DNA from 4 places in the Streptomyces sp. NPDC026246 genome. Region 4 is predicted to be linked to each of the others. Evidence: riboswitches for the same ligand, from Rfam matches in the RefSeq annotation. Region 4 holds a riboswitch; each other region holds the start of a gene.

What was found. Region 4 has a riboswitch for cobalamin ahead of ACZ4M5_RS32900 (cobalamin biosynthesis protein). Riboswitches for the same ligand answer to the same signal wherever they lie in the genome.
Region 1: linked by a shared signal. The riboswitch ahead of ACZ4M5_RS03625 (energy-coupling factor ABC transporter permease) and the one ahead of ACZ4M5_RS32900 (cobalamin biosynthesis protein) in region 4 are both predicted to bind cobalamin.
Region 2: linked by a shared signal. The riboswitch ahead of ACZ4M5_RS14235 (ABC transporter substrate-binding protein) and the one ahead of ACZ4M5_RS32900 (cobalamin biosynthesis protein) in region 4 are both predicted to bind cobalamin.
Region 3: linked by a shared signal. The riboswitch ahead of ACZ4M5_RS04800 (prenyltransferase/squalene oxidase repeat-containing protein) and the one ahead of ACZ4M5_RS32900 (cobalamin biosynthesis protein) in region 4 are both predicted to bind cobalamin.

The regions. Positions count from the first base shown of each region.
Region 1 covers NZ_JBVHPJ010000001.1:836,432-842,142, reverse strand. The annotation lists gene ACZ4M5_RS03640 (SDR family NAD(P)-dependent oxidoreductase) at 1-587, shown strand, start outside; gene ACZ4M5_RS03635 (VOC family protein) at 725-1,540, shown strand; gene ACZ4M5_RS03630 (serine/threonine-protein kinase) at 1,924-3,372, shown strand; cobalamin riboswitch at 3,477-3,661, shown strand; gene ACZ4M5_RS03625 (energy-coupling factor ABC transporter permease) at 3,692-4,393, shown strand; gene ACZ4M5_RS03620 (energy-coupling factor ABC transporter substrate-binding protein) at 4,390-4,755, shown strand; gene cbiQ (cobalt ECF transporter T component CbiQ) at 4,762-5,511, shown strand; gene ACZ4M5_RS03610 (energy-coupling factor ABC transporter ATP-binding protein) at 5,508-5,711, shown strand, end outside.
Region 2 covers NZ_JBVHPJ010000004.1:497,139-502,849, reverse strand. The annotation lists gene ACZ4M5_RS14245 (4-hydroxybenzoate 3-monooxygenase) at 1-929, opposite strand, end outside; gene ACZ4M5_RS14240 (CoA-binding protein) at 1,008-1,418, opposite strand; cobalamin riboswitch at 1,497-1,683, shown strand; gene ACZ4M5_RS14235 (ABC transporter substrate-binding protein) at 1,753-2,778, shown strand; gene ACZ4M5_RS14230 (FecCD family ABC transporter permease) at 2,775-3,827, shown strand; gene ACZ4M5_RS14225 (ABC transporter ATP-binding protein) at 3,824-4,738, shown strand; gene ACZ4M5_RS14220 (hypothetical protein) at 4,799-5,512, shown strand; gene ACZ4M5_RS14215 (SixA phosphatase family protein) at 5,509-5,711, shown strand, end outside.
Region 3 covers NZ_JBVHPJ010000002.1:150,993-156,703, reverse strand. The annotation lists gene ACZ4M5_RS04815 (ABC transporter ATP-binding protein) at 1-256, opposite strand, end outside; gene ACZ4M5_RS04810 (CbiQ family ECF transporter T component) at 253-1,347, opposite strand; gene ACZ4M5_RS04805 (SCO2322 family protein) at 1,340-1,993, opposite strand; gene ACZ4M5_RS04800 (prenyltransferase/squalene oxidase repeat-containing protein) at 1,990-3,219, opposite strand; adenosylcobalamin-variant (AdoCbl-variant) riboswitch at 3,341-3,428, opposite strand; gene ACZ4M5_RS04795 (TetR family transcriptional regulator) at 3,500-4,165, opposite strand; gene ACZ4M5_RS04790 (glycosyltransferase family 4 protein) at 4,377-5,711, shown strand, end outside.
Region 4 covers NZ_JBVHPJ010000020.1:38,007-43,717, forward strand. The annotation lists gene ACZ4M5_RS32890 (putative cobaltochelatase) at 1-1,575, opposite strand, end outside; gene ACZ4M5_RS32895 (cobyric acid synthase) at 1,643-3,151, opposite strand; gene ACZ4M5_RS32900 (cobalamin biosynthesis protein) at 3,154-4,107, opposite strand; cobalamin riboswitch at 4,209-4,346, opposite strand; gene ACZ4M5_RS32905 (hypothetical protein) at 4,478-4,699, opposite strand; gene ACZ4M5_RS32910 (inorganic phosphate transporter) at 4,733-5,711, opposite strand, start outside.

The sequences.
Region 1 (5,711 bases), on a different contig from region 4:
GGGCCGCCTGGGTCGCAGCGGATCTGAGCACCCGCGCGGGCGTGCGGGCCGCCGCGGACGGCGCGGTCGAGGTGTTCGGCGAACCCGACATCCTCGTCAACAGCGCGGGGATCAACCTGCGTCCGCCCATGGACGAGCTCACCGAGGACGTCTGGGACGCCACGATGGCCGTCAACCTCGAGGCCCCCTTTCTGCTGGGGCAGCGTTTCGGCCCCGGCATGGCGGAGCGCGGTTACGGGCGGATCATCCACATCAGCTCCCAGCAGGCACATCGCGCGTTCGTCCAGAGCGGGGCCTACGGCGCCTCCAAGGGCGGTCTGGAGGCGCTGGCCCGCTCCCAGGCCGAGGCGTGGTCGCCGCGCGGCGTCACCTGCAATCTGCTCGTGCCGGGCTTCGTCATGACGCCCCTCAACGCCCGCCTGCAGTCCGACACCGAGGCCGTGGCGACCCTGGCCGCCCGCACCATGATCGGGCGCAACGGTCTGCCCGGGGACTTCGCGGGCGCGGCCGTCTTCCTGGCGAGCCAGGCCTCCGCGTACGTCACCGGCCAGTCGGTGTTCGTGGACGGCGGTCTGTCCGTCCACTGAAACACCCCGGCCCCTTCGCACCGCTCGCGGCGGCTCCCCGCCCGGCCCCGGCGTCCCCCGAGTGGAGAGCGGCGGCGCGCGCCGCCGGGTGCCCGGTGTCACGCTGGGCCCACGACTCGCTGAAGGGAAGCACCGCCATGATCACCACGGAGTACGCCCCCGGCTCCCCCTGCTGGCTCGACCTCGGAGCTCCGGACGTCCGGGCCGCCGCGTCCTTCTACAGCGCCGTGCTCGGGTGGGAGTACGAGTCCATGGGCGAGAGCGAGAACGGCGAGAACGGCGACAACATCGAGGGCGGGATGTTCAAGAAGGACGGCAAGGTCGTCGGCGGCCTCGGCAAGCTGACCGAGGAGGGCGCGCGCCCGGCGTGGATGCTGTACTACAGCGTGCCCGACGCGGACGCCACGACCGAGGCCGTGCGGCAGGCGGGCGGTACCGTCCGGGTCGAGCCGATGGACCTCGACGAGTGGGGCCGCATGGCCCAGTACAGCGACCCTCTGGGCGGCCAGTTCGCCGTCTGGCAGCCGGGGACGACCGCCGGCCTGGATCTGGTGGACGAGCCGGGCTCGCTGTCCTGGGTCGAACTGTTCACGACCGACGCGGCGGCGGCCAGGGAGTTCTACGGCGGCCTGTTCGACTGGCAGTTCAGCGACATGCCGCTGCCCGGCGGCGCCGGCACGTACACCCTCATCACGCCGGCGGGCCTGCCGGAGGACCGGATGCACGGCGGGCTGATGGAGTTGGGTGCGCAGGACCTGACGCTGACGGACGGACGGCCGTACTGGCACCCGGTCTTCGCGGTCGAGGACTGCGACGCCGCGGCGGCCCGCGTCACGGAGAAGGGCGGCGAGGTGCAGATGGGACCGCAGAACATGGAGGGCGTCGGCAGGCTGGCCGTCTGCCTGGACCCTGCCGGGGCGGAGTTCGTACTGCTCGCACCGTCGGAGGACTGAACGGGCCACGCGGCCTGCTCCCTGTCCGGGGCCGTCGGGACGGGGCCACCACACTTCGCGCACCCGCCCCCCCCCCCCGGTGACCCGTGGGCCGGGCGACCGGTTCGGCCTGCGCCGGTCTCCGGCCGCCGGGCTGCCGCCGATCGCGGCGGGCTTCCGCCGCGGCGCCGCGGCCCGGGCCGTGGGGCGGACCGGCCCGGCCCGCCCTGCAGGGCTCTGCGGGTCGCGCGGGGCGGGCCGTCCGCCCCGTCGTGGAGGGGGCCCGCCGCCGGGGGACCGCGGGGGCGCGCGGCGCCAGTATCCTGGGGCGGCTGCGGCAGCCCTCAGCAATCCCCGCGCATGCGCGGGGAGTTCGGCCTGCGGCGACGGACCTTCCCCTGAGCGTGAGACGAGGACGAGTGCTGCTAGCGGGCCGCTACCGGCTGGATGTGGAGATCGGGCGCGGTGGAATGGGAGAGGTCTGGCGCGCGTACGACGAGACGCTCGCCAGAGCGGTGGCCGTCAAGCTGCTGCTGCCCCAGGACACCGACGCCACGGCGACCTCGCGGTTCCGGCTGGAGGCCCAGACCGCCGGGCGCCTGAACCACCCCCACGTGGTCGGCGTGCTGGACTTCGGCGAGTTCGACAACCGGCTCTACCTGGTGATGGAGCTGGTCGACGGCGACAGTCTCTCCCAGGTGCTCGCCACGTCGGGCGCGCTGCCCGCCGAGCGCGTGGCCGTCCTGGCGGCACAGGCCTCCGCCGGCCTCGCCGCCGCGCACGCCCAGGGCATCGTGCACCGGGACGTGAAGCCCGCCAACCTGCTGCTCGACGCCCGCGGCACCCTGAAGATCGGCGACTTCGGCATCGCGCGCTTCCTCGACGACCCCGGCGCCGCGCTCACCGCCACCGGCCAGATCGTCGGTACGGGGATGTACCTCGCCCCCGAGCGCGCCCTGGGCAAACCCGCCGGCCCCGCCTCGGACATGTACTCGCTGGGCTGCGTGCTCTACCAGCTCCTCAGCGGCCGCCCCCCGTTCGAGGCGGACAGCGCCGTCGCCCTGCTCCACCAGCACCTCGACGCCGTTCCGGTGCCGCCCCGCGAGCTGGGCGTCTCCGGTCTGCCGCCGGCGTTCGAGAACTACCTGCTGGGCCTGCTGGCCAAGCAGCCCGAGGACCGGCCCACCGCGCAGCAGGCGGCCGAGTGGTTCGCGGGCGGCGCCTGGCGGGGGCTGCCCGAGCCGCTGCCGGAGATGTCATCGCCCGTACGGCCCCGGCCCCGGCCCGCGCCGGCCGCTCACGGCACCTATCAGGGCGCGGAGACGAGCAGCCCGACCACGTACGCGCTGCCCGCGGCACCCGGGTCCCGCAGCGCGGCCCGCGCGGCGCAGGCGGGGCGTCCCGGGCGCGGCGGGCGGCGCGGCGGCGGGAGCGGAAACCGTTCCAAGGCCGTCGCCGCGGTCGCGGCCGCGGCGCTGTTCGTCGCCGCGATGCTCATCGGCATGCAGTGGTTCTCGCCGGACGACACCGCCACGGAGGGCACCGACCCGGGCCCCTCGCCCACCGCGAGCACCCCCGCCGCCGGGACGGGTTCCGGCTCGGCGTCCGGATCGCGGCCGGACTCCGGCCCGGCCGCCGCCACGCCGGCCACCGGGACGGTGGCCGATGTCACCCCGCCCGGCACGGCGCCGGCCGAGCAGGTTCCCGCCTCTCCGACTGCCGCGGGCACCGCAGCCCCACCGGACGCGGGCGCCGAGCCACCGGCGGAGGCGGAGCAGCCGGAGCAGGAGCAACTGCCCGGGCCGCAAGGGGACGGTGAGGGCGAGGACGGCGGGGACGAGGGCGACGACTGAACCCTCCAGGCGTTCCCTCGGCGGAGCCCCAGGTGCGCCGGTGTGCGAGGGGGCGCCCCTCGCGCGCCCCCCGGGTGCGGGTTGTGCTCGTCCTGATCCGGGCCTTATTGTCACCTGGCCTTGGTGAACGGGAAATCCGGTGTGATGCCGGTGCGGCCCTCGCCACTGTGAATCGGGAAGTCCGGCTCCGGCCCTCGCGGGCAGCCACTGGGTCCTTGTGACCCGGGAAGGCGGAGTCCGGGCGGTGGTACCCGTCAGCCAGGAGACCGGCCAAGGCGCGTCAACCATCCACGAGGTGCTGGAGAGGGTCTGCTGAGCCATGCACATAGCCGAGGGTTTCCTTCCTCCGGCGCACGCGGTCGCCTGGGGCGTCGCGTCGGCGCCGTTCGTCGTCCACGGGGTCCGGTCACTCACCCGTGAGGTGCGCGAGCACCCGGAGAGCACGCTGCTCCTCGGCGCCTCCGGCGCCTTCACGTTCGTCCTGTCCGCGCTGAAACTGCCGTCCGTCACGGGCAGTTGCTCCCACCCGACCGGCACGGGCCTGGGGGCCATCCTGTTCCGGCCGCCCGTCATGGCCGTGCTCGGCACCATCACCCTGCTGTTCCAGGCGCTGCTGCTCGCCCACGGCGGTCTGACCACGCTGGGCGCCAACGTCTTCTCCATGGCGATCGTCGGGCCCTGGGCCGGGTACGCCGTGTACAAGCTGCTGCGGCGGTTGGACGTGCCGCTGATGGTGACGGTGTTCTGCGGCGCGTTCGTCGCCGACCTGTCCACCTACTGCGTCACCAGCGTGCAGCTGGCGCTCGCCTTCCCCGACCCGGGCAGCGGTTTCCTGGGCGCGCTCGGCAAGTTCGGCTCCATCTTCGCGGTCACCCAGATCCCGCTCGCGGTGAGCGAGGGACTGCTGACGGTCCTCGTGATGCGGCTGCTGGTGCAGTCCAGCAAGGGCGAGCTGACCCGGCTCGGCGTGCTGCTCACCGCCCGGCAGACGCGTGACGAGACCGAGGCGGTGGCCCGATGAGCCGGAATACGAAGATCAATCTGCTGCTGCTGTTCGTCGTGGCGGCGCTCGCCGTGCTGCCGCTCGTGCTCGGCCTCGGCGACCACAAGGAGGAGCCCTTCGCGGGCGCCGACGGTGAGGCCGAGACGGCGATCACCGAGATCGAGCCCGACTACGAGCCGTGGTTCTCCCCGCTGTACGAACCGCCGTCCGGGGAGATCGAGTCGGCCCTGTTCTCCCTGCAGGCCGCGCTCGGCGCCGGTGTCCTGGCCTACTACTTCGGTCTGCGCCGCGGACGCCGGCAGGGCGAGCAGCGGGCGCTGGAGCGGGAGGCGGCGGCCGCTCCCCCGGCCGCCGGAGAGTCCGTCACCGCGAAGGACTGAGTCCGGGTGCTGCCGATCGACGCGGCGGCGCACAGCAGCCGCTGGCGCCACCGTCACCCCGTGGACAAGGCCGTGCTCGGGCTGGGTCTGACCGTGCTGGCCGTCTGCCTGCCGCCCTGGCCGGGCGCGGCCCTGGTGCTCGTCACCGCGGTCGTGGTCCTGCTCGGTCCGGCCGGTGTGCCCGGGCGGCGCCTGTGGCGGGCCTACCGGGTGCCGCTGGGCTTCTGCGCGACCGGCGCGCTGACCCTGCTGGTGCAGGTCGGCGGGCCGGGCGGGTTCGTCTCCCTCGCCGCCGACGGTCCGGCGCGGGCCGGGGAGTTGATGCTGCGCACCTCCGCGGCCTCGCTCGGCGTACTGCTGTTCGCCTTCACCACGCCCCTGTCCGACCTGCTGCCGCGCCTGGTGCGCGCGGGGGTCCCGGCTCCCGTGGTGGACGTGGCGCTGGTGACGTACCGGATGAGCTTCCTGCTGCTGGACTCCGTGCGCCGCATCCGGCAGGCGCAGGCGGCCAGGCTCGGTCACACCGGCCGCCGCGCCGAGTGGCGGTCCCTGGCCGGTCTCGGTGCCACGGCGTTCGTGCGGGCCTTCGACCGGGCCTCCCGCCTCCAGGCCGGCCTGGCCGGGCGGGGCTACGACGGCACGCTGCGCGTCCTGGTCCCCGAAGCGCGCGTCTCCCTCCGTTTCACGGCCGTCAGTTGCCTGCTGCTCGCGGCGCTGGCCGCCGCCACCTTCCTCCTGGAAAGGCCGCCGCTGTGAGCGAGCCCGCCCTCGTCGCCCTGCGGGGCGCGTCCTTCGCCTACGAGGACGGCCCGGCCGTGCTCAGCGGTCTGGACTTCACCATCACGGAGGGCCGTGCACTCGCCCTGCTCGGCCGCAACGGCAGCGGCAAGACGACGTTGATGCGGCTGCTGAGCGGGGGACTGCGCCCGCGTCAGGGCGCGTTGTCGCTCGACGGG
Region 2 (5,711 bases), on a different contig from region 4:
GCGATCGGGGCGACGAGATGGGCGGCGTCCCCGGCGAGGTGGAGCCGCCCGAACGTCACCGGCTCGACCACGTGGTCGTGCATGTCCAGCACGCGCTTCTCGATCAGCGGTCCCTCCGTCAGCGGCGGGACGCCGGACGCCCCGAGCCGCTCCCGCAGCTCCGCCCAGACCCGCTCGTGCGGCCAGTTCCCGGGATCGTCGCCGGGCGGGCACTGGAGGTAGTAGCGGGTGACCTCGGGACTGCGGGGCATCTGGCCGGCGAAGCCGCGCTCGTGACAGCCGAACAGGACGCAGTCCGCGGACGGCGGGGCCTCGGCCAGCAGGGCCAGCCAGCCGATGCCGTAGTCGTGCCGGGCGACCCGCACCCGGTCCGGAGGCAGTGCGGCCCGGGTCGCGCCGCGCGCCCCGTCGCATCCGGCGATGAAGTCGCAGTGCACGACGACCCGTTCACCGCTGTCGGGGCAGAGGTAGGACACCGACGGGTGGCCGGTGTCGGCGTCGTGGACGCGGACGTCCCGGACGCCGAAGCGGATCCGGCCGGCGCGGACGTCGGCGTACTCGCGCACCAGGTCCGTCACCAGCAGCGGCTGCGGATAGACGAAGTGGTGAGCACCCGTCAACTCGCCGTAGGGGAAGCGGTAGCGTTCCCCGCCGAAGCGGAATTCGCAGGCGGTGTGCAACTCGGCGCGGTCCAGCAGGTTCCGCGCCAGACCCCGCTTCTCCAGGCCCCGCACGGCCCCTTCCTCGATGACCCCCGCCCGGGGCCGCCGCTCGATGAACGCGCGGGTCTCCGTCTCCAGCACCAGGCAGTCCACCGAGGCCGCCCGCAGGATGTTGCCGACGGTCAGCCCGGCGGGCCCGGCGCCCACGACGACGACCGGAAAGTGTTGCGGGGAAAGGGACTTGGGGCCGGAGGAGGCGTCGGTCATGCGGCTCATTATGGGGGCCGGCCCCGGCCGGCGGAACGGCCGAGGCCCCGGCCGCCCGCAGCCGGACGACGGCCCTCGTCACCGCCCCAGCAGGGGGATCTCGATGGCCGGGCAGCGGTCCATCACCATCTCCAGACCCGCCGCACGGGTCCGTTCGTACGCCGCCTCGTCGACGACGCCGAGCTGGAACCAGACACCCTTCGCGCCCTTGGCGACGGCCTCGTCCGCGACCGCGCCGGCCAGGTCGCTGTTCACGAAGACGTCCACGACGTCCACCTCGAAGGGGATGTCCGCAAGGCTCGCGTACCCCTGCTCGCCGTGCACCGTCTCCGCCTTCGGGTGCACCGGCACCACGCGCTTGCCGAAGCGCTGGAGCACCGCGGCCACGCCGTACGCGGCACGCTGCCGGTTCGACGACAGGCCCACCACGGCCCAGGTGTCGCCGAGCCCGGTGAGAATCCTGCGGACCGCTGCCTCGTCGCCGTACACCGGTGGCCTCCTCGGAATTCGCAAAAGAACTGTTCCCGGTCAACGACCCGGGCCGCCCGGTGATTCCCCCCACCCCCGTGATAGCTTGCCGAGGCCAGTCGAACCCATGTACGTGGGTCAGGGAATCCGGTGCGAATCCGGAACTGACGCGCAGCGGTGAGGGGGACGGGCGGGGCCTCGGCCACTGGACGCACCGCGTGTCCGGGAAGGCGCCCCGATCCGGACGAACCCGAGTCCGAAGACCTGCTGGCGGCCCCCGCGGCAGACGCGGCGGGGGAGCACCGTACGACCGGGCTCCGCGATCGAGCCCTCGACGACCGAGGACTGGTTCCCCGTGCCCCTCGCCCGACCCGCCCGCGCGGCCGTGCTGCTCGCCGTCTGCTCCCTGCTCCTCGCCGGTTGCGGCGGCACCGAACCCTCCGGCCGCGGTGACGGAAAGACGGCCGTCACGCTCGGCAACTGCGGTCACGAGGTCCGCGTGAAGACCCCGCCGCGGCACGCCGTCTCCCTCAACCAGGGCACCACCGAGATCCTGCTCTCCCTCGGTCTCGCCGACCGCCTCGCGGGCACGGCCACCTGGACCGACCCCGTGATGAAGGGGCTGGAGAAGGAGAACGCCGAGGTGCCGCGGCTCGCCGACGACAACCCCTCCTTCGAGCGGGTCCTGGACGCCGACCCCGACTTCGTCGCCGCCTCGTTCGTCTCCACCCTCGGCAAGGGCGGCGTCGCCACCCGGGAACAGTTCGAGAAACTCGGCGTCCCCACCTACGTCTCCCCGTCCGACTGCGCCGGCAAGGACAACAGCTCCGGCGGCGACGGCTCCCGCGACAAGCCCCTCGGCATCGGCACCGTCTACCGGGAAGTACGCGACCTGGCCACGGTGTTCGGCGAGCGGGAGCGCGGCGAGCGGCTCGTGGCCTCCCTGCAACGGCGGTTGGACAAGGCCACCGCGGGCCTCGACGCCTCCCGGGTCACCCTCCTGTACTGGTTCGCCAACTCCGACTCGCCCTACATGGCGGGCTGTTGCGGCGCGCCCGGCATCATCACCCGGGCCCTCGGCGCGAAGAACGTCTTCGACGACACCCATGACGAGTGGCCGCAGATCAACTGGGAGACCGTCGCCGACCGCGACCCGGACGTCCTCGTCATCGGCGACCTGACCCGGAAGTCGCAGACCGCCGAGTCGGCCGCGAAGAAGATCGCCTTCCTGGAGTCCAACCCGGTCACCCGGACCATGGACGCCGTCCGCCACCGGCGGTACGTGCTGCTCAGCGGGCAGGCCATGAACCCGACCATCCGCACGGTCGAGGGAGTGGAGCAGGTGGCCGCCGGGCTGCGCCGCTTCGGGCTGGCCGAGTGACCGCCCTGGATCCGGCCGCTCCCGGCGTCCGCCCTCGCCGCGCCGCCGGGCTCGCGCTGGGCGCGGCCGGAGCCCTGACCCTCGTGGTCTCGGTCGCCGCGGCCATCACGATCGGCCCCGCCGACATCGGCGTCGGGGACGTGTGGTCGGTCGTGGCCGCCCACCTCGGCCTCGGGGACTCCGGGCTGACGCCCGTGCGGGACGGCATCGTCTGGCAGCTGCGGCTGCCGCGCACCCTCCTCGCCGCCGTGTGCGGGGCCGGACTCGCCGTGTGCGGGGTGGTGATGCAGTCGCTGCTGCGCAACCCGCTTGCCGACCCGTTCGTGCTCGGGGTGTCCTCGGGTGCCTCGACGGGAGCGGTCGCGGTCGTCGTGCTGGGCGTCGGCGGAGGCGCCGTGTCGGTGTCCGCGGGCGCGTTCCTCGGCGCCCTCGTCTCCTTCGCCCTGGTGCTGCTGCTCAGCCACACCCTCGGCGGCACCACCGACCGGGTCGTCCTCGCGGGCGTGGCCGCCATGCAGCTGTTCTCCGCGCTGACCTCGTTCGTCGTCATGACCTCGGCCGACGCCGAGACGACCCGCGGCGTGCTGTTCTGGCTGCTCGGCTCGCTCGGCGGCGCGGGCTGGACCGACGTCCGGCTGTGCCTCGCCGCCCTGGCCGTCGCCCTGGTGGTGTGCCTCGGGTACGCCCGTACCCTCGACGCCTTCGCCTTCGGGCAGGACGCCGCCGCCGCCCTCGGGGTCTCCGTGGCCCGGACCCGCCTGGTGCTGCTGTGCGTCACGGCCCTGCTCACGGCCGCGCTGGTCAGCTCCGCCGGGGCCATCGGCTTCGTCGGGCTGGTCCTGCCGCACGCCGCCCGGGCCCTCACCGGCCCCGGCCACGTCCGGCTGCTGCCGGTCACGGCCCTGGCCGGAGCGGTGTTCCTGGTGTGGGTCGACACCCTCGCCCGGACGGTGCTGGATCCGCAGGAGGTCCCGGTGGGCGTGGTGACGTCGCTGGTCGGGGTGCCGGCGTTCGTGGCGGTGCTGTACCGGACACGGAGGGTGCGATGAGCGGGACGGAGGCGGCGACGGGAGGACCCGGCGCGCCCGCCCACGGCGGGCCCGCCGGGACGGGCGGCCCGGACGCGGGCAACGCAGCCCGGGCCACGCGGGCGGTGGGCGAGACCGGGCTGCGGGCCGAGCGGGTGAGCCGGCGGGCCGACGGGCGCCTTCTCGTCGACGGCGTCAGCCTGGCCCCCGAGGCCGGTTCCACCCTCGGCGTCCTCGGCCCCAACGGCTCCGGCAAGAGCACCCTGCTGCGGCTGCTCGCCGGGCTGCTCGCGCCGACCGCCGGGGTCGTCACCCTCGACGGCACCCCCCTGGGGGACCTGCCCCGCCGTGCCGTGGCCCGGCGTCTGGCCGTCGTCGCGCAGCAGTCGGACACCCAGGTCGAGTTGACGGTCGCGGACGTGGTCCGGCTCGGCCGCGTCCCGCACCGCCGGGCCTGGACGCCCGCCTCGGCGGACGACGAGCGGGCGGTCCGCGAGGCGTTGGAGCGCACCGGCCTGACCGACCGGGCCGCGCAGCCCTGGCACACCCTGTCGGGCGGGGAAGGGCAACGGGTGCAGATCGCCCGCGCGCTCGCGCAGGAACCCCGCGAGCTCCTCCTGGACGAGCCGACCAACCACCTGGACATCCACCACCAGCTCGACCTGCTCGACCTCGTCACCGCGCTGCCCGTCACGACCGTCGTCGCCCTGCACGACCTCAACCTCGCGGCGATGTACTGCGACCGGGTCGTGGTGCTGCGCGCGGGGCGCGTGGTGGCCGGCGGCACACCGGCCGAGGTGCTCACGGCGGACCTGATCGCCGAGGTGTACGGGGTGCGGGCGGACGTCCGCCACGACGGCCCCGGCGGACGGCCCCACGTCCGGTTCCTCGGCACCCTGGAGCCGGCCCCGCGCACACCGCCGGGGCCGTGACGGCCGAAACGCCGTCCGGAACACGTCGCACGGCGCCGCCCCCCGGCCTAGGCTCGCCCTGTGCTGCGCATCATCGACGCCCGTACCGGCGAGCAGGCCGACGCCGCCCCGGCCCACCGCGGACCGACCCTGGTCCAGGCGCACGCCGCCGGCGCCGGTCTGACGGACCTGCGCGTCCTGCTCGTGGCCGATCTGCTCGTCCGGGCCCTGGAGATCAGGGGCTCCGTGGCGTCGGCATGGCTCGACGGCGGGCCGTTCCAGCCGAAGCTGCGGGCCGGGGCCGCCGCGCTCGGCATGCGGCCCTTCGAGTCCGGCCCCGCCGCGAGCCTCGACAACACCCGGATCGTCCATGTCGCCGCCGAGGGCGGTTGCGCGCCGGACGGGCCGCGCATCGCGGTGGCACCGGCGAGCGGCCCCGGCCCGGCGGACCTCCCCGACCCCGCCGCCCTGCGCCTGGCCCTGCTGACCCGGCACCACGGCACCCCCGCCCGGCTGGGGCCGGCCGCTGTCGAGGAGGCCGCCGCCACGCTCACGCGCTGGCGCGACACGGTCGCCCGCTGGGCCCGCAGCCCCTCGCGCCCGGTCCCCGAGGACGTGCGCCGGCGGCTGCGCGAGGCCTGGGAGAACGACCTCGGCCTCCCCGCGGTGCTGGACGAACTGCGCCGGGTGGAGACCGGGCCCGAGGTGCCGGACGGTGCCCGCTTCGAGACCTACGCCCACGCCGACCGCCTCCTCGGCCTCGACCTCACCGCCGGCCTGGGATCCTCCTCGTGATCGACCGTGCGGGGGGAGGCCCGCTGCGCCGCCTGGTGCTGCTGCGGCACGCCAAGTCCGCCTGGCCCGTGGACGCCGCCGACCACGAACGCCCCCTCGCGCCGCGCGGCCGCCGGGACGCCCCCGCCGCCGGGCGTGCCCTGGCCGAGGCGGACTGCCTCCCCGACCTCGCGCTGTGCTCCTCCGCCCTGCGCGCCCG
Region 3 (5,711 bases), on a different contig from region 4:
TGCCGACCACGTCGGCCAGTTCGCGCGGCTTGTGGGTGCGGGTGTCGCGCCCGGCGACCGTGACCCGGCCGCGCAGCGTGCCGCCGGTGAAGTGCGGGACCAGTCCGCTGACCGCGCCGAGGACGGTCGACTTGCCGACTCCGGACGGGCCCGCCAGCAGGACCAGTTCGCCCTCCGGGACCTCGAAGTCGACGTCCCTGACCGTGGGTTCGGCGGCCCCGTCGTAGGTCACGGAGACGTCCTCGAAGCGGATCACGAAGGCTCCTTCGGGTCGGGGGCGACGAACGCGGGCAGCAGGCCGAGAAGGATCGCCGCGGCGGGCCAGAGGGGGAGCGTCGGCGCCACGAGCGGGACCACGCCGGGCTGCAGTGCCGCGGGATCGCGGACGGACGCGAGCGTGAGCAGGGCCGCGACGGCCACGCCGGAGGCCACGACCAGCCAGGCCCGCGCGTCCCAGCGGTCCGGGCGGTAGCGGGTGCGCAGGGAGCGGCGGCCGCCGAGCCGCAGGCCCGCCAGGGCGGCGGCGCAGCCGAGGACCAGGACGGGCACGCCGTAGGAGCCGCCCTCGGCGGTGAGCAGCCCGTACGTCCCGGCGCACACGCCGAGCAGCCCGCCCAGGGTCAGCGCGGCGGTGGTACGCCGGACCGCGGGCGGGACCTGCGCGGTGCGGCCGTAGCCGCGGGCGTCCATCGCGGCGGCCAGGGCGACCGAACGCTCCAGCGCGCCCTCCAGCACCGGCAGGCCCACCTGCAGCAGGCCCCGGACGCCCTTGTCCGGACGGCCGCGCAGCCTGCGGGCGGCGCGCAGCCGCTGCACGTCCGCGATGAGGTTCGGGGCGAAGGTGAGCGCGACGACGACCGCCACGCCCATCTCGTACAGCGCGCCCGGCACCGACTTCAGGAGACGGGCGGGGTTCGCGAGGGCGTTCGCGGCACCGACGCAGATCAGCAGGGTGGCCAGCCGCAGACCGTCGTACAGCGCGAAGACCAGGGCCTCCGCCGTCACCCTGCCGCCGAGGCGGATGCCCTGCGCCCAGTCGGGCAGACCGGCCTCGGGCAGCGTGAACAGGGTGTGCGTGCCCGGGATCGGGGAGCCGAGGACCGTCGCGAAGACCAGCCGGACCAGCAGCACGAGCAGGGCGAGTTTGACGAAGGCGCCGTAGGAGCGGGACCAGGGCGTGTCGGGCCGGCGGGCGGCCACGACGTAGGCGGAGACGGCGATGAGGAGGGCGAGCAGCAGGGGGTTGGTGGTGCGGGTGGCCGCGGTGCCCAGGGCGAGGGCCCACAGCCACCAGGCACCGGGGTGCAGGGTGGCCGGGCGCCCCTGCGGCGGGGTCGTGCTAGCCACGCCGCCGTACCTGCCAGACGGCTGCTCCCCCCAGGATCACCACCACCGCGATGCCGGCGACCAGCCCCAGGGCCGGGCCGTCGCCGGACGTGCCGCCCTCCGCCCCGTCCTCCTTCGACTCGTTCCCGTTCGCCGACGGTTCCGGGCGCTGCGCGACCTGCTCGCCGCAGCCCTTCTCCGGGTAGCCGGCGATGGCGCACAGCAGGGCGTCGCTGCCGTAGCGCAGCGGCCCGGCCACCGCGGCCAGGGCCTCGGCGGTGGTCGCGTCGGGGGAGATCCGGGCGCAGGCCGTTCGCGCGGGCGGCGGACGCTCGCCGTCGGGGGCGTCGGCGGCCGTGCCGAAGTCGAGGACGAGGGCGACGCGCTTGGTGCCCTCCTCGGCGGGCGTCCGCGCGCAGATCGTGTCGAAACGGGCCGCGCCGCGCGGCCGGGCCGCGTCCGCCGAGTCCTCGCTCACCGCGAAGCGGAAGCCCTGCACGTCGCCGTCCGAGGGGCGGGCCGTGGACGGCCCCTGGGTGGCGTACACCCAGCGGTCGCCGTCGCGCTCCCAGAACGACCAGTAGCGGTAGCCGGCGGCCTGCGCCTGACCGGCGCCCGCGAGCGGCAGGAGCGCGGCCACAAGCAACAGCAGGGCCCTGCGGATCACGGCTGCTGCTTCTTCCGGCGGCCGTTGCTGAACAGGAAGCCGATGCCGATGCCCGCGACCAGGCAGACGCCGACGTACCACCAGACGCCGAACACCGAGTCCGAGTCCTTCGAGTCCTGCTCCTCGTTCTCGCCCTGCCCGTCCGCCTTCGCGGCGGCGGCCTGCGGGGCCGGGCCGGTGGCGTTCAGCTGCTTCACCAGGTCGGCGCCGCCGAAGTCGCGCGGGTCCGTGCCCGTCGCGTGCGCGGCGAAGATCAGCTGGGCGTAGGCGGCGGGGCCGTTCTGCCGGGCCCAGGCGGCGGAGTTCTTCTCCAGCCACCGCACGGACTTCCCGGCCTGCCCGGTGTCGCCGTGCGCGGCGAGCGCCACGGCCGCGTCGGCGGTGTTGCCGAAGTCGGGCTGCGGTTCGGCGCCGGGCAGGGCGGACATCAGGTGGTCGCCGTCCGCGGCCAGCGCGGCGGTCAGGTAGCCGGCCCCGTTCGCCGCCGCCTGCCCGGGCGTGCCCGGCTTCGCGCAGTCCGTGCCGGGCTTCTTCTCACCGGCCTTCGCCGCCATGCCCTTGCCGAGCGCGCCGAGCACCCCGGCGGCCGTGGCGTCGGCGTTGGCGAACAGCTTGCCCTTCTTGTCCGGCTGGAACGCGAACGCCCCGTCCTCGTCCCCGCCGCACGGCAGGGCGAGCTTCAGCAGCGCGTCGTACGGCGACTTCCCGCCCTTCTCGACGCGGCCGGGCTGCTCGCCGGCGGCGGCCAGGGCGCCTATGACGACCGACGTCGAGTTGGTGTCGCTGGCGCCGCCGGGCGCGTAGCCCCAGCCGCCGTCCTCGTTCTGGACGGACTTCAGCCAGCCGACGGCCTTGCGGGTGACCTCGTCGTGCCCGCCGAGCGCGGCCAGGGCCTGCACGGCGGCGGAGGTGGCGTTGGTGTCGACCATCGTCCTGCCGTCGCACGCGGCGGCCGGGTCGGCGCGGTAGGCGGCGAAGGCGCCGTCCGCGCACTGCTGGCGCACCAGCCACCGCACCGAGCCGGCCGCGGGCTTCACCCCCACGGTGTCCTGCGCGAGCAGCGCGAGCGACTGGCGCCAGACACCGTCGTACTTCGGGTCCTTGTCGCCGTGGAGGGCGGACGGGAGCGCCGGGGACGGCGAGGGGGACGGGTCGGCGGCGGCCGGGGTGGCGGCGCCGATCACGGCGACGGCGGCCAGGACCGCGGCGCTGCGGCGGACGTTCATGATCGGCGGGTGCCTCTCCCTTGGGGGAGCCGGGCGGCACGGGACACCCCGGCGGCTCGGCTCCGTATACCTCGACGGTGCCGTGCACCGGCGGACTGCCGGGCACGCGAGCCGGTCACGAACCGTACGCGGCGATCCGGCTCACCGCCCCGGGGCGGCTCACGGTTGCGGGTCAGCGCCGGAATTGCACCGGCTTCCCCACGTACGGTGTGATGACGACCCGCTTACTGTACCCGCCCGTCAAAAGCGCCCCGCGGGGCGACGGACGTGGGGGCTCGCGTCAGGAGCGGCCCGGAGGCGCCGGGTCGATCAGGCGGCAGACCGTCTCGATGTCGACCCGGACCTGGGCGATGGACGCGCGGCCCGACAGCCAGGTGATCAGCGCCGAGTGCCAGGTGTGCTCGATGACGCGGACCACGCCGAGCTGCTCGGGCGTCGGATCCTCCTGGCCCATCGCGTCCAGGATGATCGCCGTGGTCTGCCGGGACACCTGGTCGACCTCGGGGCTCACGCTGCGGTCGGCGAAGGTGAGGGCCCGCACCATCGCGTCGGCCAGCTGCGGTTCGCGCTGGAGCGCGCGGAAGGCCCGCATCAGCGTCTCGGCGACCCGCTCGGCCGCCGTCTCGCCCCGCGGCGGCCTCTTCCGCAGCGTGCCGTGCATGTGCTCCAACTGGTCCTGCATCGTGGCGACCAGCAGATGGATCTTGGAGGGGAAGTACCGGTAGAGCGTGCCCAGCGCGACCTGCGAGGACTCCGCGACCTCCCGCATCTGGACGGCGTCGAAGCCGCCCCGGACGGCCAGTTGGGCGCTCGCGTGCAGGATGCGCCGGCGGCGGGCCTCCTGCCGCTCCGTCAGGGGCGGGGAGGCGAGGGCCGCGGCTGCTGCCGCGGATTCCGCCTTGGCCACCTTGTTCACCTGAGCGCTCACCTCGGCTCCTGCGGGCATGCGTCGATCCCGTTCCGTGACCGTCCGTGAGGACGGGTGATCACACAGCATGGCACGGCACCGGCCGTGGCGTGAATCACCTGATCCACTGCTCACAGCGCCCCTACCTGCCGGTAGATTCGGAGCCTCCGAACGATCAAGTCTGAAACTTGTTCTAGATTAGCGTCCCGGCGTAATCTCGCGGGACAATGCAGGGAGAAGGGGGCCCAGGGTGACCGCTGAGGCCAGTCAGGACGGGGCCCCGCAGGACCCGGCCGCCGACGGCTTGCGACCGCTCCGCATCGCGCTCCTCACCTACAAAGGAAACCCGTTCTGCGGTGGCCAGGGCGTCTACGTCCGCCACCTCTCGCGGGAACTGGCCCGCCTCGGCCACCGCGTCGAGGTCATCGGCTCCCAGCCCTACCCCGTCCTGGACGAGGGATACGACGGCCTGAGCCTCACCGAGCTGCCCAGCCTCGACCTGTACCGCCAGCCGGACCCCTTCCGCACCCCGGGCCGCGACGAGTACCGCGACTGGATCGACGCCCTCGAGGTCGGCACCATGTGGACCGGCGGCTTCCCCGAGCCCCTGACGTTCTCGCTGCGCGCCCGCCGCCATCTGCGCGCCCGCCGCGGCGCGTTCGACGTCGTGCACGACAACCAGACGCTCGGCTACGGCCTGCTGGGCGACGTCGGCGCACCCCTGGTGACCACCATCCACCACCCCATCACCGTCGACCGGCAGTTGGAGCTGGACGCGGCCGACGGCTTCAAGCGCCGTCTGTCGGTGCGGCGCTGGTACGCCTTCACGCGCATGCAGAAGCGCGTGGCGCGGCGCCTGCCGTCCGTGCTGACCGTCTCCGGCACCTCCCGCCAGGAGATCGTCGACCACCTCGGCGTCCGCCCGGACCGGATCCACGTCGTGCACATCGGCGCCGACACCGACCTGTTCTCGCCCGACCCGTCCGTGCCGGTCGTCCCGGGCCGGATCGTGACCACCTCCAGCGCGGACGTGCCGCTGAAGGGCCTGGTGCACCTCGTCGAGGCGCTGGCCAAGGTGCGCACCGAGCACCCGCAGGCGCATCTCGTCGTCGTCGGCAAGCGCCCCGCCGAGGGCCCCGTCGCCCAGGCCATGGAGCGCTACGGCCTCGACGGCGCCGTCGAGTTCGTCAAGGGCATCTCCGACGCGGAACTCGTCGACCTCGTGCGCTCGGCGCAGGTCGCGTGCGTCCCGTCGCTCTACGAGGGCTTCTCGCTCCCGGCCGCCGAGGCCATGGCGACCGGCACCCCGCTGCTCGCCACCACCGGCGGGGCCATCCCCGAGGTGGCCGGCCGCGACGGGGAGACCTGCCTGGCGGTACCGCCCGGCGACGCGGGCGCGCTGGCCGCCGGACTCGTCCGCCTGCTGGGCGACGCGGACCTGCGGGCCCGCCTCGGCGCCGCCGGACGTGACCGCGTGCTCCGCCACTTCACCTGGGCCAGGGCCGCACAGGGCACGGTGACCCGTTACCGCGAGGCCATCGACCGCACCGGCGCCACCGGCCGCCCCGCTGCGGGCGCCGCCCGG
Region 4 (5,711 bases):
GCCCATGCGCTTGCGGGCCGCCATCGACCCGGAGGCGTCCACGACGAACAGCACGAGGTTGCCCTCGCGGCCCTCGCGGGTGGCCTGCCGCAGATCGTCCCGGCGCACCACCAGACCCGGCCCGGACCTGCCGCGGGAGCGCTGGTGCGGCGCCGCGGCCTGCACGGTCGCCGCCAGGTGCAGTTTGGTCAGCGTGCCGCGCGGCCTGCGGGCCCCGGTCGTCCGCCCGTGCTCGGTGCGCGCCCGTGAACGCCGCCCCGCGGCCCCCTCGCCCAGACCGGGCACGCTCAGCACCTTGGTGCGGAACGGCTCGCCGGCGCCCACGGCCGACTGCTCGCCGGCCCCGGGCCGCTGCGGCCGCCCGTCCTCTTCGGGCGCGGCGGAGTCCGCCGCGCCGTCGCCCTGCCGCGGGGCGTCCTCCGCGGGCTCGGGCCGGCCACCGCCCCCGCCGTCCGGGCCGCCGCCGTCGGGGCCGCCGCCGTCCGGGCCGCCGCCGTCCGGACCGTCGGGTCCGTTCGAACCCGGGTCGGGGTCGGGGTCCGGGTCGGGGTCCGGGTCGTCGTCGGAGAACTCCTCCAGGGTCTCGTCCAGTTTGTCCTCGTCCAGACCCGGCGCGTCGAAGGGGTTGCGACGGCGCCGGTGCGGGAGCGCGAGCAGCGCCGCCTGCCGGACGTCCTCGGCCAGCACGTCCGTACGGCCCGCCCAGGCGGCCAGCGCGGTCGCCGTCCGGGCCATCACGATGTCGGCGCGCATGCCGTCCACCTCGAAGGCCGCACAGGTCGCCGCGATCTGCCGCAGCGCCCCGTCGCCCAGCCGCACCGACGGCAGCAGCTCCCGGGCGGCGGTGATGCGGGCCCGCACCTCGGCCTCCTCGTCGGCCCAGCGCGCGGCGAAGGCGGCCGGGTCGTCGTCGTGGGCCAGCCGGCGCCGTACGACCTCCACCCGCTGGTCGGGGTCGCGGGAGGCGGCGACCTCCACGGTCAGACCGAACCGGTCGAGCAACTGCGGCCGCAGCTCGCCCTCTTCGGGGTTCATGGTGCCCACCAGCAGGAACCGGGCCGCGTGCCGCACGGAGACGCCCTCGCGCTCCACGTACGAGGCACCCATCGCCGCCGCGTCGAGCAGCAGGTCGACCAGGTGGTCGTGCAGCAGGTTGACCTCGTCGACGTAGAGGATCCCGCGGTGCGCGTCGGCGAGCAGGCCGGGCTCGAACGCCTTCACGCCCTCCGACAGCGCCCGCTCGATGTCCAGCGCGCCCACCAGCCGGTCCTCGGAGGCGCCGACGGGCAGTTCGACCATGCGGGCGGGGCGGTGCGCACCGGCGGTCCCCGGCGCGTGCGGTCCGTCCGGGCACGCGGGGTCGGGGGAGGCGGGGTCGCAGGAGAAGCGGCAGCCGGGGACGACGTCGACCTGCGGCATGAGCGCCGACAACGCCCGCACGGCCGTCGACTTGGCGGTGCCCTTCTCGCCGCGCACCAGCACGCCGCCGACCGCCGGTGACACGGCGTTCAGCAGCAGCGCGAGCCGCAGATCGTCCTGGCCGACCACGGCGGTGAACGGAAACGGGGTGGTCACTGGTCGTCGCCCTCCAAGGTGCCTGTGCGTTCGGGGTGTTGGGCCCGCGGGGCCCGGGGCGCGCCGCTCACGCGGGAGCCCCCGGCGGCACGAAGGGCAGGCCCTTCGGCGGGCCGGACTCGATGAGCCGCCACAACGCGTCGGTGTCCGCGTGCTGTTCGATCAGGTCGCCGAGCCGGTCGAGCTGCTCCTCGCGCAGCGCGGCGAACGAGGTGTCCGGGGCCGGCACGAAACGCCGGCCCGCGGCGGCGGCGACCTCGCGCAGGAACGCCCGGCGGAAACCGTCCGACTCCAGCGAGCCGTGCCAGTGCGTGCCCCAGGTCTGGCCGACCCGGCAGCCGTCCAGGAACGGCGTGCCGCCCTGGACGTCGGCGACCCCGTGGTGGATCTCGTAGCCCTCGACGTGCTCCCCGAGGGCCTCGCCGGCCGGCCGGGTGAGGGTCTTCTCGCGCGCGAACCGCACCCGCACGGGCAGCAGTCCGAGCCCGTCGACCTTCCCGCGCCGGCTCTCGACGTCGTCCTCGATGTGCTCGCCGAGGATCTGGAAGCCGCCGCAGACGCCGAGGACGGGCCGCTGCTCGGCGGCCCGGCGGGCCAGCGCCTCGGCCAGTCCCCGCTCGCGCAGCCACTCCAGCGCGCGGACGGTCCCGCGGGTGCCGGGCACGACGACCAGGTCGGCGTCGGCCAGCTCCTCCGGCCGGTCCACGAACCGCACCACGACGCCCGGTTCGGCGGCCAGCGCGTCGACGTCGGTGAAGTTGGACATCAGCGGCACGGCGCACACCGCGACGCGCAGCACGTCCTCGCCGACGGGCGGCGCGACGGCCGACTCGCGCACGGTCCCGCGCAGCGAGACCCGCAGCCCGTCCTCCTCGTCGATGCCCAGCCCGTGCCGGAACGGCAGCACACCGTACGTCCGCCGCCCGGTGAGGCCCTCCAGCATCTCCAGCCCGGGTTCCAGCAGGGAGAGGTCCCCGCGGAACTTGTTGACGAGGTACCCGGCGACGCACTCCTGGTCCTGGGGGGACAGCAGCGCCACCGTCCCGAAGAACGAGGCGAAGACACCGCCCCGGTCGATGTCGCCGACGACGAGCACGGGCAGCCCGGCGTTCCGCGCGATGCCCATGTTGACGATGTCGGTCCGCCGCAGGTTGATCTCGGCGGGCGACCCGGCCCCCTCGCAGATCACCGCGTCATACGTGCCCCGCAACTGCTCCAGGCAGTCCAGCACCGTCCCGAGCAGCCGCTGTTGCCGCCCGCCGTGGTAGCCGCGCGCGCTCATCTCCCCGACCGGCTTGCCCAGCAGCACGACCTGGCTGCTCTGCTCACCCCCGGGCTTGAGCAGCACCGGGTTCATCAGCGCGGCCGGCTCGACCCGGCAGGCCTGCGCCTGCATGGCCTGGGCCCGGCCGATCTCCGCGCCCTCCCTCGTCACGAAGGAGTTGAGCGACATGTTCTGCGCCTTGAAGGGCGCGACCTTCACGCCCTGGCGCACCAGCCACCGGCAGATGCCCGCCGTCACGACGCTCTTGCCCGCGTCGGAGGTGGTGCCGGCCACGAGAAGCCCACCGCGCATGCTCATCTCCCCTTGTTCTTCCGTCGCGCACCGGTCAGCAGCCGGGCACCGGCGCACACCCCGAGCGCCAGCCAGCTCACCCGCCGCGACAGCCGCACGGCCCGTTCCACGTCGTCCGTGACGACGGCACGCCCCCCGGAGTTCAGCACGGGCCGGTGCTCCACCCGCCCGCCGTACGACAGCGTCCCGCCGAGCCGCACGCCGAGCGCCCCGGCGAACGAGGCCTCCACCGGACCGGCGTTGGGGCTCGGATGCAGCCCGGCGTCCGCCCGCCAGGCCCGTACGGCCCCGCGCGGATCCGGGCCGGCCAGGGCCGCGAGCGCGGCGGTCAGGCGGGCGCCCGGCCACCCCGCGACGTCGTCCAGCCGGGCCGAGGCCCAGCCGTAGCGCCGGTGGCGGGCCGACTTGTGCCCGACCATGGCGTCCAGGGTGTTCACGGCCCGGAACCCGAGCAGCCCCGGAACTCCGCCGGCGGCTCCCCAGACCAGGGCCCCCACCACCGCGTCGGAGGTGTTCTCGGCGACGGACTCGACCACGGCCCGGGCGATGCCGTCGGCGTCGAGGGCCTGCGGATCCCGTCCGCACAGGTGCGGCAACCGGGCCCGGGCGGCCTCCACGTCCCCGGCCTCCAGGGCCCGGCCGATCGCCGAGGCCTCCCGCGCCAGCGACGTCCCCCCGACCACGGCCCAGGTGGCGGCGCCGGTCAGGGCGACGGAGGCGACGGCGGAGCCCCGCACGGCGCGTGCGGCGGCGCATCCGAGAGCGACGGCTCCTCCGGCGCACACGGCGGTGTGCAGCGCGCCCCACCCGCGGTGGTCCCGCCACAGCACCCGTTCCACGGCGCCCGCGGCCCGCCCGAACGCGGCGACCGGATGCCCCCGGCGGGGATCGCCGAGCAGCAGGTCACCGATCAGGCCGGCGGCGGCGCCGTACGCGAAGACGCGACCGGCACCCATCGGCTCAGCCGGCCGTGGGGGAGGTCGCAGGCGGGGTGTGGGGCCTCGGTCGGCAGCCGCGCATGGCGATGTGTCCTCACTCAGGGTGTCCACGCCCTGGTTCGAAGAGACCGGCGGTGAGAGTTCCTGGCTCCCGGGGCGTGCGCCCCGGTGACAGTGGCGGGACCGCGCCGGACTCGCACCGGCTTCCTCTCCTGCCGCCGTATTGGCCCCGGCAGTCCACCACGGCCGCGAACAACCGTCAACTTGCCGTTGACCTGCGCGGGGAGAGTGTGCAGAAGCCCACATCCCCCCGGTCACACACGTGCCGGGCGGCACGGGACCCGAGGTCCCGTGCCGCCCGGCTGGACGCGCTCGTGATGTGCGGCCGTCAGGCCATGATCAGGTAGATGCCGTAGCCCACGGCCGCCGCGCACGCGGCGAAGCAGGCGTAGGCGCCGGTGACGGCGAGGCCCGCGGAGCCGCCCTCGGCGGCCGCCCGCTCGCGGCGGGACAGGCCGGTGATGCCGAGGGTGAACAGGCCCACCAGGGCCACGGTGACCACGAGGCTGACGCCGAAGACGGAACCGAGGGCCGCCCAGTCGATCTTCATCTCAGTGACTCTTCCTTGTTACCGGTGGCAGGATCAGACCGGGGTGGTCGTGGAGGGGGCCCGCTCGGAGGTGGCCTGCGCCGGGAACGCCGGGACCGGCTCCTCGGCGACGTGGCCGACGGGCGGCGGCGTCACCGCGGCCATCGCCGTGGTCACCACGCCGGCCGGCTCCGCCTCCGCGGTGTCGTTGACGTTGGTGTGGTCGACGACCTCGCGCCGCGAGATCTTCCAGATGACCGCGCTGGAGGCGACCAGGAAGACGGCCACCACGGCGGTGCCCCAGTCACCGAGGCCCGTGACGTACTCGGCGAGCGCGCCCACCAGGGCGGCGGCCGGCAGCGTCAGGCCCCAGGCGACGAACATCCGCGTCGCCGTCGACCAGCGGACCACGCCGCCCTTGCGGCCGAGGCCCGCGCCCATCACGGCGCCGGAGACGGAGTGCGTGGTGGACAGGGAGAAGCCGAGGTGCGAGGAGGCCAGGATGACCGTGGCCGCGCTGGTCTGGGCGGCGAAGCCCTGCTGCGGCTGGAGGTCGGTCAGGCCCTTGCCCATGGTGCGGATGATGCGCCAGCCGCCCAGGTAGGTGCCGAGCGCGATCGCGACGCCCGCGGAGAGGATGACCCAGGTGGGCGGGTCGGAGTCCGGGGCGAGGGTGCCGCCGGCGACCAGGGCGAGGGTGATGATGCCCATCGTCTTCTGCGCGTCGTTGGTGCCGTGCGCCAGGGAGACCAGTCCCGCCGAGGCGATCTGGCCGGCCCGGTAGCCCTTCTTGGCGGACTCCGTGTCCTCGGCCCGCTTGCCCAGCCTGTAGGTCAGCCGCGCGCCGAGCATCGCCGCGATGCCCGCGACCAGCGGCGCGGCGATCGCCGGGAGCAGCACCTTGGTGACCAGCACGTCGCCGTGCACCGCGCCGGCGCCCGCCGAGGCGATCGTGGCGCCGATCAGGCCGCCCATCAGGGCGTGCGAGGAACTGGACGGCAGGCCGACCAGCCACGTGAGCAGGTTCCAGAGG